DNA from 2 places in the Actinacidiphila sp. DG2A-62 genome. Region 2 is predicted to be linked to the other one. Evidence: predicted binding sites of a transcription regulator. Region 2 holds the regulator's gene; the other holds the start of a gene.
What was found. The regulator HspR, encoded in region 2, represses chaperone genes until heat shock. The targets are predictions, from matches to a motif close to TTGAGNNNNNNNNNCTCAA.
Positions count from the first base shown of each region.

Region 1: lon (endopeptidase La) is a predicted target of HspR. The motif match lies at 3,623-3,641, and genes of this name have one in related genera.

Region 1 is NZ_JAYMGI010000002.1:6,010,367-6,019,048, reverse strand. It holds gene VSR01_RS27035 (lysozyme) at 234-1,124, shown strand; gene lon (endopeptidase La) at 1,192-3,600, opposite strand; gene VSR01_RS27025 (spermidine synthase) at 3,776-4,471, shown strand; gene VSR01_RS27020 (response regulator transcription factor) at 4,565-5,278, shown strand; gene VSR01_RS27015 (sensor histidine kinase) at 5,333-6,475, shown strand; gene VSR01_RS27010 (multifunctional oxoglutarate decarboxylase/oxoglutarate dehydrogenase thiamine pyrophosphate-binding subunit/dihydrolipoyllysine-residue succinyltransferase subunit) at 6,633-8,682, shown strand, end outside.
Region 2 is NZ_JAYMGI010000002.1:4,740,584-4,749,265, forward strand. It holds gene VSR01_RS21220 ((Fe-S)-binding protein) at 1-161, opposite strand, end outside; gene VSR01_RS21225 (LCP family glycopolymer transferase) at 709-1,578, shown strand; gene dnaK (molecular chaperone DnaK) at 1,675-3,555, shown strand; gene grpE (nucleotide exchange factor GrpE) at 3,552-4,298, shown strand; gene dnaJ (molecular chaperone DnaJ) at 4,413-5,606, shown strand; gene VSR01_RS21245 (heat shock protein transcriptional repressor HspR) at 5,635-6,111, shown strand; gene VSR01_RS21250 (FBP domain-containing protein) at 6,196-6,765, shown strand; gene VSR01_RS21255 (pyridoxamine 5'-phosphate oxidase family protein) at 6,880-7,287, opposite strand; gene VSR01_RS21260 (cytochrome P450 family protein) at 7,388-8,608, opposite strand.

The DNA.
Region 1 (8,682 bases), 1.3 Mb from region 2:
CGCCTCCGCCGCGGGGGTGTTGCCATGCGCCACAGTGTCCCCTGCTTTCAACGCCTGAAAGTTTTCTTCACCCACGGTGGTTTCCGCAGCACGTCAAGTATTTCGCAGGCGTAGACCAAAGGCGTTTCCAGGGGCTCTTTCCCCGGGTGGGGCGCGTCCGTACCTTCGCTCCTGTCATGGCCATCTCATCTCCCCCCGGCCATCTGCCGAACCACCCCCACCTGGAGGCACGCATGTCTCACGGAGGCCACTCCGTCGTGCACGGTACCCCCGGCTCGGCCCGGACCAGGCTGGCACTGCTGGCCGGTCTCTTCCTCGCCCTGCTCGGCCTCGTCGTCGCCGCACCCGGTTCTGCGAGCGCGGCCACCTCCCCCACCGCGACCACCCCGGGCACGAACCACGTCACCCACCCCGAACTCGACTGGATGGGCTCGACGGTACGCGCCCACGAGGGCTCCTCCGCCGGCTCCGGCTCGACGGTGGTGACCCCGCTGGCCACCCAGACCCCCGGCATGGACGTCTCCGGCTACCAGGGCAACGTCGCGTGGTCCACGGCGTGGGCCAACGGCGCCAAGTTCGCCTACGTCAAGGCCACCGAGAGCACGTCGTACACCAACCCGTACTTCGCCCAGCAGTACAACGGCTCGTACAACGTGGGCATGATCCGCGGCTCGTACCACTTCGCGACGCCCGACACCTCCGGCGGCGCGACGCAGGCGGACTACTTCATCGCCCACGGCGGCGGCTGGTCGGCGGACGGCAAGACGCTGCCGGGCGCGCTGGACATCGAGTACAACCCGTACGGCGCGACCTGCTACGGCCTGAGCCAGGCGAGCATGGTCAGCTGGATCCACGCGTTCGCCAACGAGTACCACGCGCGCGAGGGCGTGTACCCGGTGATCTACTCGACCTACGACTGGTGGTCGACCTGCACCGGCAACAACTCCGGCTTCGCCACCACCAGCCCGTTCTGGATCGCCAGGTACAGCACCAGCCCGGGCACCCTCCCGGCGGGCTACAGCTACCAGACCTTCTGGCAGTTCGCGGACTCCGGCACCTTCCCCGGCGACCAGGACCGCTTCAACGGCGACCTCTCCCGGCTCCAGGCGCTCGCTCTGGGGTGACCCCGGCCGCCCGGACCGCGGGTGCCTCCCGGCCGTGCGGCCGGGAGGCACCCGCGCGGGCCGCGCGCTACGCGGCCAGCGGGACCTCGGCCCCGGACGCGGCCGGCTCCAGGGCCAGCGCCAGCACCTGGCGCACGTCGCCGACCGCGTGGACGTCGAGCGCGTCGAGGATCTCGGCGGGGACGTCGTCCAGGTCGGGCTCGTTCCGCTTGGGGATCACCACGGTGGTGACGCCCGCGCGGTGCGCGGCCAGCAGCTTCTGCTTGACGCCGCCGATCGGCAGCACCCGCCCGGTCAGCGACACCTCGCCGGTCATCGCCACATCCGTGCGGACCCGACGGCCGGAGAGCAGGGAGGCCAGCGCGGTGGTCATGGTGACGCCCGCGCTCGGCCCGTCCTTGGGCACCGCGCCCGCCGGCACGTGCAGGTGCACGCCGCGGTCCTTCAGATCGCCGACCGGCAGCTCCAGCTCGGCGCCGTGCGAGCGCAGGAAGGACAGCGCGATCTGCGCGGACTCCTTCATCACGTCGCCCAGCTGGCCGGTGAGCTGCAGGCCCGAGCCGCCGGTCTCCGGGTCGGCCAGCGACGCCTCGATGTACAGCACGTCGCCGCCCGCGCCGGTGACCGCGAGCCCGGTGGCGACGCCCGGCACCGCGGTGCGCCGCTCCTCCGGGTCCTGCGCGGACTCCGGCACGTGGTGCGGCCGGCCGATCAGCGCCCGCAGCTCCTGCGGGCCGACGGTGAACGGCAGCTCCTGCTCGCCCAGTTCGTGCCGCGCGGCGACCTTGCGCAGGATCCGCGCGATGGTCCGCTCCAGATTCCGCACCCCGGCCTCGCGGGTGTACTCGCCGGCCAGCTTGCGGAACGCGCCCTCCTCGACGGTCACCTCGCCGGGCTCCAGGCCGGCCCGCTCCAGTTGCCGGGGCAGCAGGTGGTCGCGGGCGATGACGACCTTCTCGTCCTCGGTGTAGCCGTCGAGCCTGACCAGCTCCATCCGGTCGAGCAGCGGCTCGGGGATGGCCTCCAGGACGTTCGCCGTGGCCAGGAACACCACGTCGGACAGGTCGAGCTCGACCTCCAGGTAGTGGTCGCGGAAGGTGTGGTTCTGCGCCGGGTCGAGGACTTCGAGCAGCGCGGCGGCGGGGTCGCCGCGGTAGTCCGAGCCGACCTTGTCGACCTCGTCGAGCAGCACCACCGGGTTCATCGACCCGGCCTCCTTGATGGCGCGGACGATCCGGCCGGGCAGCGCGCCCACGTAGGTCCTGCGGTGGCCGCGGATCTCCGCCTCGTCGCGGACGCCGCCGAGCGCGACCCGCACGAAGGTGCGGCCCATCGCGCGGGCCACCGACTCGCCCAGGGACGTCTTGCCGACGCCGGGCGGGCCGACCAGGGCCAGCACCGCGCCCCCGCGGCGCCCGCCGACCACGCCGAGGCCGCGCTCGGCCCGGCGCTTGCGCACCGCCAGGTACTCGGTGATGCGCTCCTTCACGTCGTCCAGGCCCGCGTGGTCGGCGTCCAGCACCGCCCGGGCGCCGGCCACGTCGTAGGTGTCCTCGGTGGTGGTGTTCCACGGCAGTTCGAGGACGGTGTCCAGCCAGGTCCTGATCCAAGAGCCCTCGGGCGAGGCGTCGGAGGCGCGCTCCAGCTTCTCGACCTCCTTCAGGGCGGCCTCCCTGACCTTCTCCGGCAGGTCGGCGGCCTCGACGCGGGCGCGGTAGTCCTCGCTCTCGTTCTCCGGGTCGCCGTTCAGCTCGGCCAGCTCCTTGCGGACGGCTTCGAGCTGCTGGCGCAGCAGGAACTCGCGCTGCTGCTTCTCCATGCCCTCCTGGACGTCCTTGCGGATCGTCTCGGCGACGTCCTGCTCGGCCAGGTGGTCCTTGAGCCGCTGCACGGCCAGCCGCAGCCGGGCGACCGGGTCGGCGGTCTCCAGCAGCTCGATGCGCTGCTCGGTGGTGAGGAACGGCGAGTAGCCGGAGTTGTCGGCCAGCTGGCCCGGGTCGTCGATCTGCTGCACCCGGTCCACGACCTGCCAGGCGCCGCGCTTGCGCAGCCAGCCGGCGGCCAGGGCCTTGTACTCCTTCATCAGCTCGGCGATCGTGCCGGGCGCCTCGGTGGGCGCGGGCTCCTCGACGACGGCGCCCTCGACCCACAGCGCGCCGCCGGGGCCGGTGGTGCCGGCGCCGATGCGCACCCGGGAACGCCCGCGGATGACCGCGCCGGGGTCGCCGTCGGAGAGGCGGCCGACCTGCTCGACGGTGCCGAGCGTGCCGATGCCGGCGTACTCGCCGTCGATCCGCGGCACCAGCAGCACCCGCGGCTTCTCGCCGCCGGTGGCAGCGCTGCGCGCGGCGTCGACGGCGGCGCGGACCTCGGTGTCGGTGAGGTCGAGGGGCACGACCATGCCGGGCAGGACGACCTCGTCGTCCAGGGGGAGAACGGGGAGGGTGAGGTTGGAACTCTGCGGCTCAAACGCCATGATCGCTCCCTAAGCAAGCAAGTTGAGTACGCCTGACTCAACTCATCACCCCGGCACGGTGTTCCCGCACCCGTGTTCGCCCACAGCGATCACCCGGTCCGGCTCCGCGGCGGGGCGGTGCGCCCAGGCGGGGGGCGGGCACGGGCCGCCGCGGCGGCTCGGCCACAATGGGCGCATGCCGCCCGTCCCGAGCCCCGCGCCCGCGCCCGTCGTGCTGGACCGGCGGGAGGGGCCGTACGGCGAGGTGGTGCTGCGCAGGAACGGCGAGCACTACGAGATCATCGCCAACGGCTGCTTCCTGATGGACACCTCCGACGGCCGCTCTGAGCGCCTGCTGGTGGACGAGGCGCTGGCCGCGCTGGACGCGCGCGAGCCGGGCAGGTCCGGACTGAGCGTGCTGATCGGCGGCCTCGGCGTGGGCTTCTCGCTGGCCAGGGCGGCGGCCGAGCCGCGCTGGGGCGAGATCGCGGTGGTCGAGCGGGAGGCCGCGGTGGTGCGGTGGCACACCGCGGGGCCGCTGGCGGCGTACTCCGCGCACGCGCTGGACGACCCCCGGGTGCGGGTGGTCCGCGAGGACCTGGTGGAGTGGATGCGGGCCGGCGGACGCCGCTACCACGCCCTGTGCCTGGACATCGACAACGGACCTGACTGGACAGTAACCGAGAACAACGGCAGTCTCTACAGCCCCAGCGGCCTTGACGCCTGCCGGGAGCGGCTCGAACCGGGCGGCGTGCTCGCCGTGTGGTCCGCGCAGCCCTCGGCCGCGTTCGAGAAGGCGCTGCGGGAAGCGGGGTTCACCGGGGTGCGCAGCACGCGCGTCCCGGTCTCGCGCGGGGTGCCCGACGTGGTCCACATCGGCCTCAGGGGCTGATGCACGATGGCGTCACGGCGTGAAGGCGTCATAGTCAGGGCAGCGGCCCGCCCCGTACGCTGCCGGTAATTGTGACGACCTTGTGGGGCGGACGTGGACAGCACGCAGACGGCCGGTGCGCAGCGCCGGGTGCTGGTGGTCGAGGACGACCAGACGATAGGGCAGGCGATCGCCGCCCGGCTGCAGGCCGAGGGGTTCCAGGTGCGGACGGCGGGCGACGGCCCCTCCGCGGTGGACGCGGCCCACGCCTGGCAGCCCGACCTGCTGGTCCTGGACGTGATGCTGCCCGGGTACGACGGCCTGGAGGTCTGCCGCAGGGTGCAGGCCGACCGGCCGGTGTCGGTGCTGATGCTCACCGCCCGTGACGACGAGACGGACATGCTGGTCGGCCTGGGCGTCGGCGCCGACGACTACATGACCAAGCCGTTCTCGATGCGCGAGCTGGCCGCCCGGGTGCACGTGCTGCTGCGCCGGGTGGAGCGGGCCGCGGCGGCCGCGCACAGCCCGCGCGGCGCCAGCATCCAGCTCGGCGACCTGGAGATCGACCACGCCCAGCGCCGGGTCCGGGTCAGGGGCTCCGACGTGCACCTGACGCCGACCGAGTTCGAATTGCTGGTGTGCCTGGCGCAGCAGCCGCGCGCGGTGCTCTCCCGCGAGCAACTGCTGGCCGAGGTGTGGGACTGGGCCGACGCGTCCGGCACCCGCACGGTCGACAGCCACGTCAAGGCCCTGCGGCGGAAGATCGGCGCCGAGCGCATCCGCACCGTGCACGGCGTCGGCTACGCGCTGGAGACGCCCGCCCCGTGAGGCTGGCAGGATGCCGGGCATGACCGGAGGGGACGCAGCAGCGGGGGCCGCGCGGTGACCGGGTGGCGGCGCCGGGCGTGGGAGGCGCTGCGGCCGTGGGACCCGCTGCGGTCGATCAAGGCCGCGATGCAGGGCCTGGTGCTGCTCTCGGTGGGCATCACCACACTGCTGGTGATCGTCGCCATCCACTCGGCGACCGAGATCCGCGTCATCACCATCTTCTCGATCATCGCCTGCCTGCTGATCACCCAGATCATGGCGACCGGGCTGACCGCGCCGATCCGGGAGATGACGGCGGTGGCGCGGGCGATGGCCGGCGGCGACTACAGCCGCCGGGTGGCCCGGGTGCGCCGCGACGAGGTCGGCGAGCTGGCCGAGACGTTCAACCGGATGGCGGCCGACCTGGACGCCGTCGACCGGCACCGCAAGGAACTGGTGGCGAATGTCTCACACGAGCTGAAGACGCCGATCGCGGCGCTGCGCGCGGTGCTGGAGAACGTCGTGGACGGGGTGTCCGCGGCGGACCCGGAGACCATGCGGCTGGCGCTGCGGCAGACCGAGCGGCTGGGCAAGCTGGTCGGCCAGCTGCTCGACCTGTCCCGGCTGGACAGCGGCGCGGTGCGACTGGACGCCAAGCGGTTCGAGGTGTGGCCGTACCTGTCGGCGGTGCTGAAGACCGCGAGCCTGGGCATGGAGAGCACCAAGGCCACCGGGTCGCGCTCGCGCCCGCGCGCCGACGTGCACCTGCACCTGGACGTCCGGCCGCCGGAGCTGACCGCGTACGCCGACGGCGAGCGGCTGCACCAGGTGGTCGCCAACCTGGTCGACAACGCGGTCAAGCACAGCCCGCCCGGCGGCCGGGTCACGGTGCGGGCCCGCGGCGGCCCGGAGCCCGGCAGCCTGGACCTGGAGGTGCGCGACGAGGGCCCGGGCATCCCCGAGGCCGACCGCGGCCGGGTCTTCGAGCGCTTCCACCGCGGCTCCCACCCGGGCCGCGACGGCGGTACCGGCCTGGGCCTGGCGATCGCGCGCTGGGCGGTGGACCTGCACGGCGGCCGCATCGAGGTCGCCGAGTCGCCGCGCGGCTGCCGCATGCACGTCACGCTGCCGGGGCGTCCGCAGCTGCCGAAGCAGCCGCGGACGGAACCGGCGGAGCCGGCGGGCGATCCCCGGCCCTCGTCGCCGGGCAACCCATAAGAGGGACCACTTTCCCGCCAAACACGGCCCTGAAACCGCATCTTCGGTGTGACGTACGCGACGCCTGGGCCCCGGGCCTGCGGGAAGGGGTCCGGTAGGCGTAGCCTTTATTCCCGCTGTCCACCATCTTGTGAAGCGGAAGAGGGCGGTTACCGCCGTGTCGCCACAGTCCCCCAATAGCTCTAGTGTCTCGACCGAACAGGACGCGCCGGGCGATGGCCCCGCTGCGGGTTTCGGCCCGAACGAGTGGCTCGTCGACGAGATCTACCAGCAGTACCTCCAGGACCCGAACTCGGTAGACCGAGCCTGGTGGGACTTCTTCGCGGACTACAAGCCGGACGGCTCGGCCGCCCCGGCCGCGCCCGCGGGTGAGGGCGGCGCCTCGGGCGCCGCGAAGCGCGCCGTGCAGGCCGCGGGTCCCGCGGCCGCCCAGGCCGCCGCTCCCGCCGCCGCCGCGCCGGTCGTCCCGGCGCCGCAGGCCACCGCCCCGGCAGCCCCCGCGGCACCGGCCGCCGCCACGCCGGCGCCCGCCGCCGCCCCCGCGCAGCCGGCCGCGGCCGCCCAGGCCGCACCCGCCGCCCAGGCCCCCGCAGCGCCCGCGCAGCCCGCGCCGGCCAAGCCCGCCGCCGCGCAGCCCGCGCCCGCCGCCGCGCCCGCGAAGCCCGCTGCCAAGCCCGCCGCCGCCAAGCCCGCCGCGTCCGGCCCCGCCGAGCCCGCGGCCACCGAGTACGTGCCGCTGCGCGGCCCGGCCGCCGCCGTGGCCAAGAACATGAACGCCTCGCTGGAGCTGCCGACCGCCACCTCGGTCCGCGCGATCCCGGTGAAGCTGCTGTTCGACAACCGCATCGTCATCAACAACCACCTCAAGCGCGCCCGCGGCGGCAAGGTCTCCTTCACCCACGTCATCGGCTACGCGATGGTCCAGGCGCTGAAGGCCATGCCGTCGATGAACTGGCACTACGACGAGAAGGACGGCAAGCCGACGCTGGTCAAGCCCGACCACGTCAACCTGGGCCTGGCCATCGACCTGGTCAAGCCCAACGGCGACCGCCAGCTCGTCGTCGCCGCCATCAAGCAGGCCGAGACGCTGAACTTCTTCGAGTTCTGGCAGGCGTACGAGGACATCGTCCGCCGGGCCCGCAGCGGCAAGCTGACGATGGACGACTTCACCGGCGTCACCGCGTCGCTGACCAACCCCGGGGGCCTGGGCACCGTGCACTCGGTGCCGCGGCTGATGCCCGGCCAGTCGATGATCCTCGGCGTCGGCTCGATGGACTACCCGGCCGAGTTCCAGGGCACCTCCCAGGACACCCTGAACAAGCTGGGCATCTCCAAGGTCATGACGCTGACCAGCACCTACGACCACCGGGTGATCCAGGGCGCCGCCTCCGGCGAGTTCCTGCGGATCATGAACCAGCTGCTGCTCGGCGAGAACGACTTCTTCGACGACATCTTCGCCGCGCTGCGCATCCCCTACGAGCCGGTCCGCTGGCGCACCGACATCGACACCGGCCACGAGGACGACGTCACCAAGGCCGCGCGGGTCTTCGAGCTGATCCACTCCTACCGGGTGCGCGGCCATGTGATGGCCGACACCGACCCGCTGGAGTACCGCCAGCGCAAGCACCCCGACCTGGACGTGCTGGAGCACGGGCTGACCCTGTGGGACCTGGAGCGGGAGTTCGCCGTCGGCGGCTTCGCCGGCAAGTCCCTGATGAAGCTGCGCGACATCCTCGGTGTGCTGCGCGACTCGTACTGCCGCACGGTGGGCGTCGAGTTCATGCACATCCAGGACCCCAAGCAGCGCAAGTGGATCCAGGACCGGATCGAGCGCCCGCACGCCAAGCCCGAGCGCGAGGAGCAGCTGCGCATCCTGCGCCGGCTGAACGCGGCCGAGGCGTTCGAGACCTTCCTGCAGACCAAGTACGTCGGCCAGAAGCGCTTCTCGCTGGAGGGCGGCGAGTCCGTCATCCCGCTGCTGGACGCGGTGCTGGACGCGGCGGCCGAGTCCCGGCTGGACGAGGTCATCATCGGCATGGCCCACCGCGGCCGGCTGAACGTGCTGGCGAACATCGTCGGCAAGTCGTACGCGCAGATCTTCCGCGAGTTCGAGGGCAACCTCGACCCGAAGTCGATGCACGGCTCCGGCGACGTGAAGTACCACCTGGGCGCCGAGGGCACCTTCACCGGTCTGGACGGCGAGCAGA
Region 2 (8,682 bases):
GCCAGCGTCTTGGTGCGCGACCACGGGTCGTCCGTGCGCGAGCCGGCCGGCACCGGCTGGCCGATCCGGACGGTCCGGTAGATCTGCGCGACGGCGAGGCTGATGAGCGCGATGCCGACCGCGGTGAGGACCAGCGACACGATGATCGCGGCGAGTTGCACGGGGCCTCCTCGGGCCTGCCTGATCCGAAACGTACTAAGCGGTAACTTACTCCGGTCTCGGCTGAGGTTACCCGGGTTTCCCGGGGCCATAAAGCCGCGCCGCTGGTGATCTGTGTCGCGCGCCCGGCCGGGGCCCGGCTGCGCGGCGGCCGGTGCGCGCGGGGTGCGCGGCCGTGGGGGGAGCGTACGCCGCGCGGCGGCGATTGAAGGCGCGCCGATCGTGACAAACATGGACAGGTCGGCGGACGGGTCCACGCGTGGGCGGAGGTGACCGGGAGATGCGCGGGGTGCTGCGCTGGACGGCGATCGCCACCGGGCTGGTCCTGGTGGCGGCGGCGGGCCTGGGGCTCGCGGCCTACCGCAGGTTCAGCGGCAACATCCGCACCGACCGCACCGCCGAACGGGTGCTCGCGCAGTACACGGCGCAGCGCCCGCCCGCGCTGGTGCCGGGCGCGCGCAACATCCTGGTGATGGGCGAGGAGGGTCCGCGGTCGCGTTCCGGCGAGGGTGTGGGGGCGGGGCCGGCGGGGGTACGGGGCCGGCGGGGGTGCGGGGCCGGCGGGGGTACGGGGCCGGCGGGGGTGCGGGGCCCGGCGCGGCGGCGGCTGGGTCCGACGCGAGTGCGGGGGCCGGGTCCGACGCGGACGCCGCGGTCCTGCTGCATCTGTCCGCCGGGCGCGGGCGCGCCGTCGTTCTCGGGGTGCCGGCGGCGCTGCGGGTGCGCGCGCCGGAGCACTGCGGCGCCACCGGGGCGTACGAGCGGTTCGGCGACGCCTTCCGGCGCGGCGGCGCGGCCTGCGCGATCAGGGCGTTCGAGGGGTTCGGCGGGGTGCGGGTCGACCACCACCTGGTGGTGGACCTGCGCGGCTACCGGCGGATCGCGGCGGCGGTGGGAGGGGGCGACGCGAGCGACGGGAGTGCGGCCGGGGGCGGCAGGAGCGACGGGAGCCCTGGGAGTACGGCCGGGGGCGACGGGAGCGACGGGAGTGCGGCCGGGGGCGGCGGGAGCCACGGGCGCGACGGGGACCGCCGCGGTGACCTGTTGCGCGCGCTGGCCCGCGAGGCCCGCGGCGGCGACGGCGGACTCGCCCACCCGGCCCGGCTCTACGGCTTCCTGGACACCGCGACCTCCTCGATCACCGCCGACCCCGGGCTCAGCTCGCTGGCCGCGCTGTACCAACTGGCCGGGGAACTGCGCGCGCTGCCGCCGGACGGGATCGCGTTCCGCACGGTCCCGCTGGGCGCGGGCGGCGCGCCGCGGGTCCCGGACGCCGACCTGCTCCTGGACGCCGTGCGGACCGACCGCCCGCCGCCCGCCGCCGCGGCGGCCCCTGCCGCGCGGGCGCCCGCCCCCGCATCCCCGCGGTCTCCCGCGCCCGGCCGACCCTCTCTTTATGCGCCGCCTACACGCGGCTAAGTTGAGTCGACCCGACTCATGTCATTTGACACCGCCGGAGGCGTCATGCACTCTTGAGCCAGTTGCACTCAAGTCAGGGTCACTGGAGGATTCACCATGGCACGTGCGGTCGGCATCGACCTGGGCACGACTAACTCCGTCGTCAGCGTTCTGGAAGGCGGCGAGCCCACCGTCATCACCAACGCAGAGGGCGCCAGGACCACGCCGTCCGTCGTCGCCTTCGCCAAGAACGGCGAGGTGCTGGTCGGCGAGGTCGCCAAGCGCCAGGCGGTCACCAACGTCGACCGGACCATCCGGTCGGTCAAGCGCCACATGGGCACCGACTGGAAGATCAACCTCGACGGCAAGGACTTCAACCCGCAGCAGATCTCGGCCTTCATCCTGCAGAAGCTGAAGCGGGACGCGGAGTCGTACCTGGGCGAGAAGGTCACCGACGCGGTGATCACCGTCCCCGCGTACTTCAACGACTCCGAGCGGCAGGCCACCAAGGAGGCCGGCGAGATCGCCGGTCTGAACGTGCTGCGGATCGTGAACGAGCCGACCGCCGCGGCCCTGGCGTACGGCCTGGACAAGGACGACCAGACCATCCTGGTCTTCGACCTCGGCGGCGGCACCTTCGACGTGTCGCTGCTGGAGATCGGCGACGGCGTGGTCGAGGTGAAGGCCACCAACGGCGACAACCACCTCGGCGGCGACGACTGGGACCAGCGCGTCGTGGACTACCTGGTCAAGCAGTTCCAGTCCGGCCACGGCGTCGACCTGGCCAAGGACAAGATGGCGCTGCAGCGTCTGCGCGAGGCCGCCGAGAAGGCGAAGATCGAGCTGTCCTCGTCGACCGAGACGTCGATCAACCTGCCCTACATCACCGCCTCCGCCGAGGGCCCGCTGCACCTGGACGAGAAGCTCACCCGGGCGCAGTTCCAGCAGCTCACCGCGGACCTGCTGGAGCGCTGCAAGACCCCGTTCCACAACGTCATCAAGGACGCCGGCATCCAGCTGTCCGAGATCGACCACGTGGTCCTGGTCGGCGGCTCCACCCGCATGCCCGCCGTCGCCGAGCTGGTGCGCGAGCTGACCGGCGGCAAGGAGGCCAACAAGGGCGTCAACCCGGACGAGGTCGTCGCCATCGGCGCGTCCCTGCAGGCCGGCGTCCTCAAGGGCGAGGTCAAGGACGTCCTGCTGCTCGACGTCACCCCGCTGTCCCTGGGCATCGAGACCAAGGGCGGCATCATGACCAAGCTGATCGAGCGCAACACCACGATCCCGACCAAGCGCTCGGAGATCTTCACCACCGCCGAGGACAACCAGCCGTCGGTGCAGATCCAGGTCTACCAGGGCGAGCGCGAGATCGCGGCGTACAACAAGAAGCTCGGGATGTTCGAGCTGACCGGCCTGCCGCCGGCCCCGCGCGGGATGCCCCAGATCGAGGTCACCTTCGACATCGACGCCAACGGCATCATGCACGTCGGCGCGAAGGACCTGGGCACCGGCAAGGAGCAGCGGATGACCGTCACCGGCGGCTCCTCGCTGCCCAAGGACGAGGTCGACCGGATGCGCCAGGAGGCCGAGCAGTACGCCGACGAGGACCACCGCAGGCGCGAGGCGGCCGAGACCCGCAACCAGGGCGAGCAGCTCGTCTACCAGACCGAGAAGTTCATCGCGGACAACAAGGACAAGCTCCCCGAGGACGTCAGGTCCGAGGTCGAGACCGCGATCGCGGACCTCAAGGAGAAGCTGAAGAACGAGTCGACCGACGAGGCCAACACCGCGGCGATCCGCGAGGCCAGCGAGAAGGTCGCGGCGACCAGCCAGAAGCTCGGCCAGGCGCTCTACGCCAACGCGCAGGCCGAGGGCGGCGCCTCCGCGACCGCCGGTGCGCCCGGTGACGGCGCCGGCGCCGACCAGGCCGCCGACGACGACGTGGTGGACGCCGAGATCGTCGACGACGAGAACGGCAAGAGGGATGGTGCCGCGTGACGGAGGAGCCGAAGGGCTTCGAGGAGCCCGACGTCCCCTCCGAGGCCGCCGACAAGCCGGACGACAAGGACGGCGCCAAGGACGCCGGGACCGCCGAGCAGGCGGGCCCGGCGGGCCGGGCGGCCCCGGGCGGGGACGCGACCGCGAAGGAAGTCACCGCCCTGCGGGCCCAGCTGGACCAGGTGCGCACCGCGCTCAACGAGCGCACGGGCGACCTCCAGCGGCTGCAGGCCGAGTACCAGAACTACCGCAGGAGGGTGGAGCGGGACCGCGTCGCGGTCAGGGAGATCGCGATCGCCAATCTGCTGACCGAACTGCTCCCGGTGCTGGACGACATCGGCCGGGCGCGTGAGCACGGCGAACTGGTCGGCGGCTTCAAGTCGGTGGCCGAGTCGCTGGAGACGGTGGCCGCCAAGCTGGGGCTGCAGCAGTTCGGCAAGGAGGGCGAGGCCTTCGACCCGCTGGTGCACGAGGCCCTGATGCACAGTTACTCGCCGGATGTCACGCAGACCACATGCGTGCAGATCCTCCAGCCCGGGTACCGCATCGGGGAGCGCAATCTCCGGCCCGCCCGGGTCGCGGTCGCCGAGCCCCAGCCCGGCAGCCACGGCAAGGACGAGGCCGCCGAGAAGGCCGGCAAGGCCGGCGGGAACGGGCCGGGTGCCAAGGGCGCCGAGGAGGACCAGGACGAGGACGGCAGGCAGCAGCCGGACGAGGAGACCGGTGGCCCGGACGAGGGCTGACCGGGCGCCCGGTGCGGACGCGGCGCGCGCGTCCGCGCCGGGCGGGACCGCGTGGCGCGGGACCGCCCGGGGCGCGCGGGGGTCGGAGCAGGTCGGAGAGGAGGGACGTCGGGGATGAGCATCAGCAGGGACCTGTTGGAGAAGGACCTGTACAAGGTTCTCGGCGTGCCCAAGGACGCCACCGACGCGGAGATCAAGAAGGCGTACCGCAAGCTCGCCCGTGAGTTCCACCCGGACGCCAACAAGGGCGACGCGAAGGCCGAGGAGCGCTTCAAGGAGATCTCCGAGGCCAACGACGTGCTGTCGGACGCCAAGCGCCGCAAGGAGTACGACGAGGGCCGCGCGCTGTTCGGCAACGGCGGCTTCCGCCCCGGGCCGGGCGCCGGCGGCGGCACCGGCGGCTTCAACTTCGACCTCGGCGACCTCTTCGGCGGCGCCGGCGGCGCGCCCGGCGGAGGCGGCGGCCAGGGCGGCGGCTTCGGCGGCGGCCTGGGCGACGTGTTCGGCGGCCTGTTCAACCGCGGCGGCGCCACCCGGGTGCAGCCGCGGCGCGGCCAGGACATCGAGTCCGAGGTGACGCTCAGCTTCACCGAGGCGGTGGACGGCGCCACGGTCCCGCTGCGGATGTCCTCGCAGGCGCCGTGCAAGGCGTGTTCCGGCACCGGCGACAAGAACGGCACGCCCCGGGTGTGCCCGACCTGCGTCGGCACCGGGCAGGTCTCGCGCGGCGGCGGTGGCGGCTTCTCGCTCACCGACCCGTGCGTGGACTGCAAGGGTCGCGGGCTGATCGCGGAGAACCCCTGCGAGGTCTGCCACGGCAGCGGGCGGGCCAAGAGCTCGCGCACCATGCAGGTCCGCATCCCGGCCGGCGTGACCGACGGGCAGCGCATCCGGCTGCGCGGCAAGGGCGCCCCCGGCGAGCGCGGCGGCCCGGCGGGCGATCTCTACGTGGTCGTGCACGTCGGCCGGCACCCGGTCTTCGGCCGCAGGGACGCCAACCTGACGGTCACCGTGCCGGTGACCTTCGTCGAGGCGGCGCTGGGCGGCGAGATCAGGGTGCCCACGCTGGGCGGGCCCCCGGTGACCCTGAAGCTGCCCGCCGGCACGCCCAACGGGCGTACGCTGCGGGCCCGCGGCAAGGGGGCGGTCCGCAAGGACGGCTCGCGCGGCGACCTGCTGGTGACCGTCGAGGTGGCGGTGCCGGACAAGACCGAGGGCAAGGCGCTGGACGCACTGGAGGCGTACCGGGAAGCGACCGCGGACACCGATCCGCGGGAGGAGCTGTTCAAGGCCGCAAAGGGAGCGTGAGCAGATGAGCATCGACGGCGGCGCCGGGATGGGAGGCGGGCCGGTGGGCGGCGGTGCGCGCGGACCGCGTGCGCCCCGCAACCCCTACCAGCTGACCGAGGAGACGCCGGTCTACGTCATCTCGGTGGCGGCCGAGCTGTCCGGGCTGCACCCGCAGACCCTGCGGCAGTACGACCGGCTCGGCCTGGTGTCCCCCGACCGCGCCGCCGGCCGCGGCCGGCGCTACTCCGCCCGCGACATCCAGCAGCTGCGCGAGGTGCAGCGGCTGTCGCAGGACGAGGGCATCAACCTGGCCGGCATCAAGCGGATCATCGAACTGGAGAACCAGGTCGCCGCGCTCCAGGCGCGCGTCGCGGAGCTGTCCGCGGCGGTCGAGGGCGCGGCCGCGGTGATCCAGCAGCGCGAGGCCGCCGTCCACGCCTCCTACCGCCGCGACCTGGTCCCGTACCAGGACGTCCAGCACACCAGCGCGCTGGTGGTCTGGCGCCCCAAGCGCGAGGGCTGAGCGAGGCGCCCGGCGGGGGACCGGCCCCGCCGGGCGGGAAAATTGCGGCGACACCGCGCGGGGGAGCCGCGTAGCGTCGGCAGCATGGAACCACTGTCCGAGGCCGAGATCCGCGCGTCCTTCGTGAACTGCTCGAAGGGGGAGGCGAAGCGGCTGAACCTGCCGCGCGACCTCGCGGAGCGGCCATGGGCCGACCTGGACTTCCTGGGCTGGCGGGACCCGGGCGCGCCGGACCGGGCGTATCTGGTCGTCCCGGCGGACGGCGGCGGCGGGACGGACGGCGGCGACGGGACGGACGGCGGCCCGGCCGACCGCACGGCCGGCGGCGGTCCGGTGGGCGTGACGCTGCGCGTCGCGCCGGGCGCCCGGCGCAGCCTGCTGCGCAGCAGCTTGTGCGGGCTGTGCCTGACCGGGCACAGCGGCGGCGGGGTGGACCTGCTCGCCGCCCCCCTGGCCGGGCCCGCGGGCCGACAGGGCAACACCGTCGGGCTCTACATGTGCGCCGACCTCGCGTGCTCGCTGTACGTGCGCGGGAAGAAGACCTCCGCGCTGGCCAAGCGCATGGAGGAGACGCTGACGCTGGAGGAGCAGATCGCGCGCACGCGGCGCAACGTGGCCGCGTTCCTGGATAAGGTCACGCGCGTCTCGGTGTGAGGTCGGACGGCGCCCGGCGCGGCGCCCCCGGCTCGCTGCGGCTGTCCCGGCTGTCCCGGCTGCCCGGCTTCCCGGCTGCCTCCACGGCCTTCGCGGACCCGGCGGGGCAGTCCCTCAGACCGAGCCCATCGCGCGGGTCAGCGCGATCTCGATGACCACCCGGTCCGGGTTCGGCGCGGGCGTGCGCCCGTAGCGCTCGGCGTAGCGGCGCACCGCCTCGGCGATCCTGGCCGGGTCCTCGCTGACCGTCGCGATCCCCTCCAGCGTGGCCCAGCGCCGCCCCTCGACCTGGCAGACCGCCACCCGCGCGCCCGCCGCCCCCGCCTGCCGCACGTGCGCGGCCTTGGCGCTGCCGGTGTTGGTGGTCACCCGGGCGAGTCCCGCCCCGGGGTCGTACGTCACGCCGACCGGCACCACGTGCGGGGTGCCGTCCGCGCGCGGCGTGGTCAGCGTGCACAGGTGGCGCTCGCGCCAGAAGTCCAGGTAGGCGGGGTCGGGCGAGCGGGGGTCGCGGCGGGCCATGGGCCGAGGGTAGCCGGGCGCGGCGCCGGGCCGGCCCGCCGCGGCGGAAGACCACCCCCACGACGTACGCCCCCCGCGGCCGCGGCGGACGTAGGCCCGCTCAGCCCAGCCGCACGGGCAGCGCCGCGACCCCCGCGCCGACGAATCCGGGCAGCGGCGGCAGCTCCGCGTCCGGCACGGCGAGGGTGAGCCCGGGGTGCGCGGCGTACAGGGTGCGCAGCGCGGTCACCGCCTCCAGGCGGGCCAGCGGCGCGCCCAGGCAGTAGTGCGCGCCGTGCCCGAATGACAGGTGGCGTACGCCGGCGCGGGTGACGTCGAAGCGGTCGGCGTCGGGGCCGTACGCGCGCGGGTCGCGCCCCGCGGCGGCGTATCCGGCGAGCACCGGGGTGCCGCGCGGCACCGTGACACCGTCCACGACGACGTCCTCGACCGGGTAGCGGAAGGGGAAGCTGGCCACCGGGCTGTCCCAGCGCAGCGTCTCCTCCACCACCGCGTCCCAGCCGACCTCGCCGCGCAGCACGGCCGCGAGCTGGTCGCGGTGCCCGCACAGGGCGCGGACGGCGTTGGCGATGAGGTTGAGGGTGGTCTCGTGGCCGGCCACGATCATCAGCAGCAGGGTGCCGGCCAGCTCCTGGTCGCTGAGCCGCTGCGCGCCGCCGTCCAGGCTCTCGTCGCGGGCCGCGATCAGCGCGCTGGTCAGGTCGTCGCCGGGCGCGGCCCTGCGGTCGCGGGCCACCCGCGCCAGGATCGCGTGGAGCTCGGCCTGCGCGGCCATCGCGTCGGGGCCGCCGCTGGAGGTGCTGACCAGCTTGTGGGTCAGCGTGTGCAGCCGGTCGCGGTGGGCGGTGTCCACGCCGAGCAGCTCGCACACCACCTCCATGGGCAGCGGGTACGCGAAGTGCCGGCGCAGGTCCACCACGCCGTCGGCGTCGGCGTGCCCGGGCAGCGCGGCGACCAGGCCGGCGGCCAGCCGCTCGATCCACGGCCGCAGCCCGGCCACCCGGCGCGGGGTGAACGCCGTGGACGCCAGCCCGCGCAGCCGCCGGTGGTCCTCGCCGTCGGCCGTGGTCATGCCGTCGACCAGCGCGAAGGCGTTGAGCTGCCACTGCTCGGGTACCCGCCCCTGCTGGTAGGCGGCGAAGTGCCGGGCGTTCTTGGCCACCCTGGGGTCGGTCAGGAAGTCCCGCAGCTCGCGGTACCGGGAGACGATCACCGCGTCCACCCCGCCGGGCAGGGAGACCGGGCAGGCGGCGGCCGTCTCGCGCAGGGCGGCGGCCTCGCCGTGCACGTCGGCGCCGGAGGCGTCCATGGAGTGCGTCATCCGCGCAGGATAGGCGGGCCGTTCCCGGGGGTGAAAGACCGCCCGCCTGTGCCTTGAGTGAGGTAGACTCAACT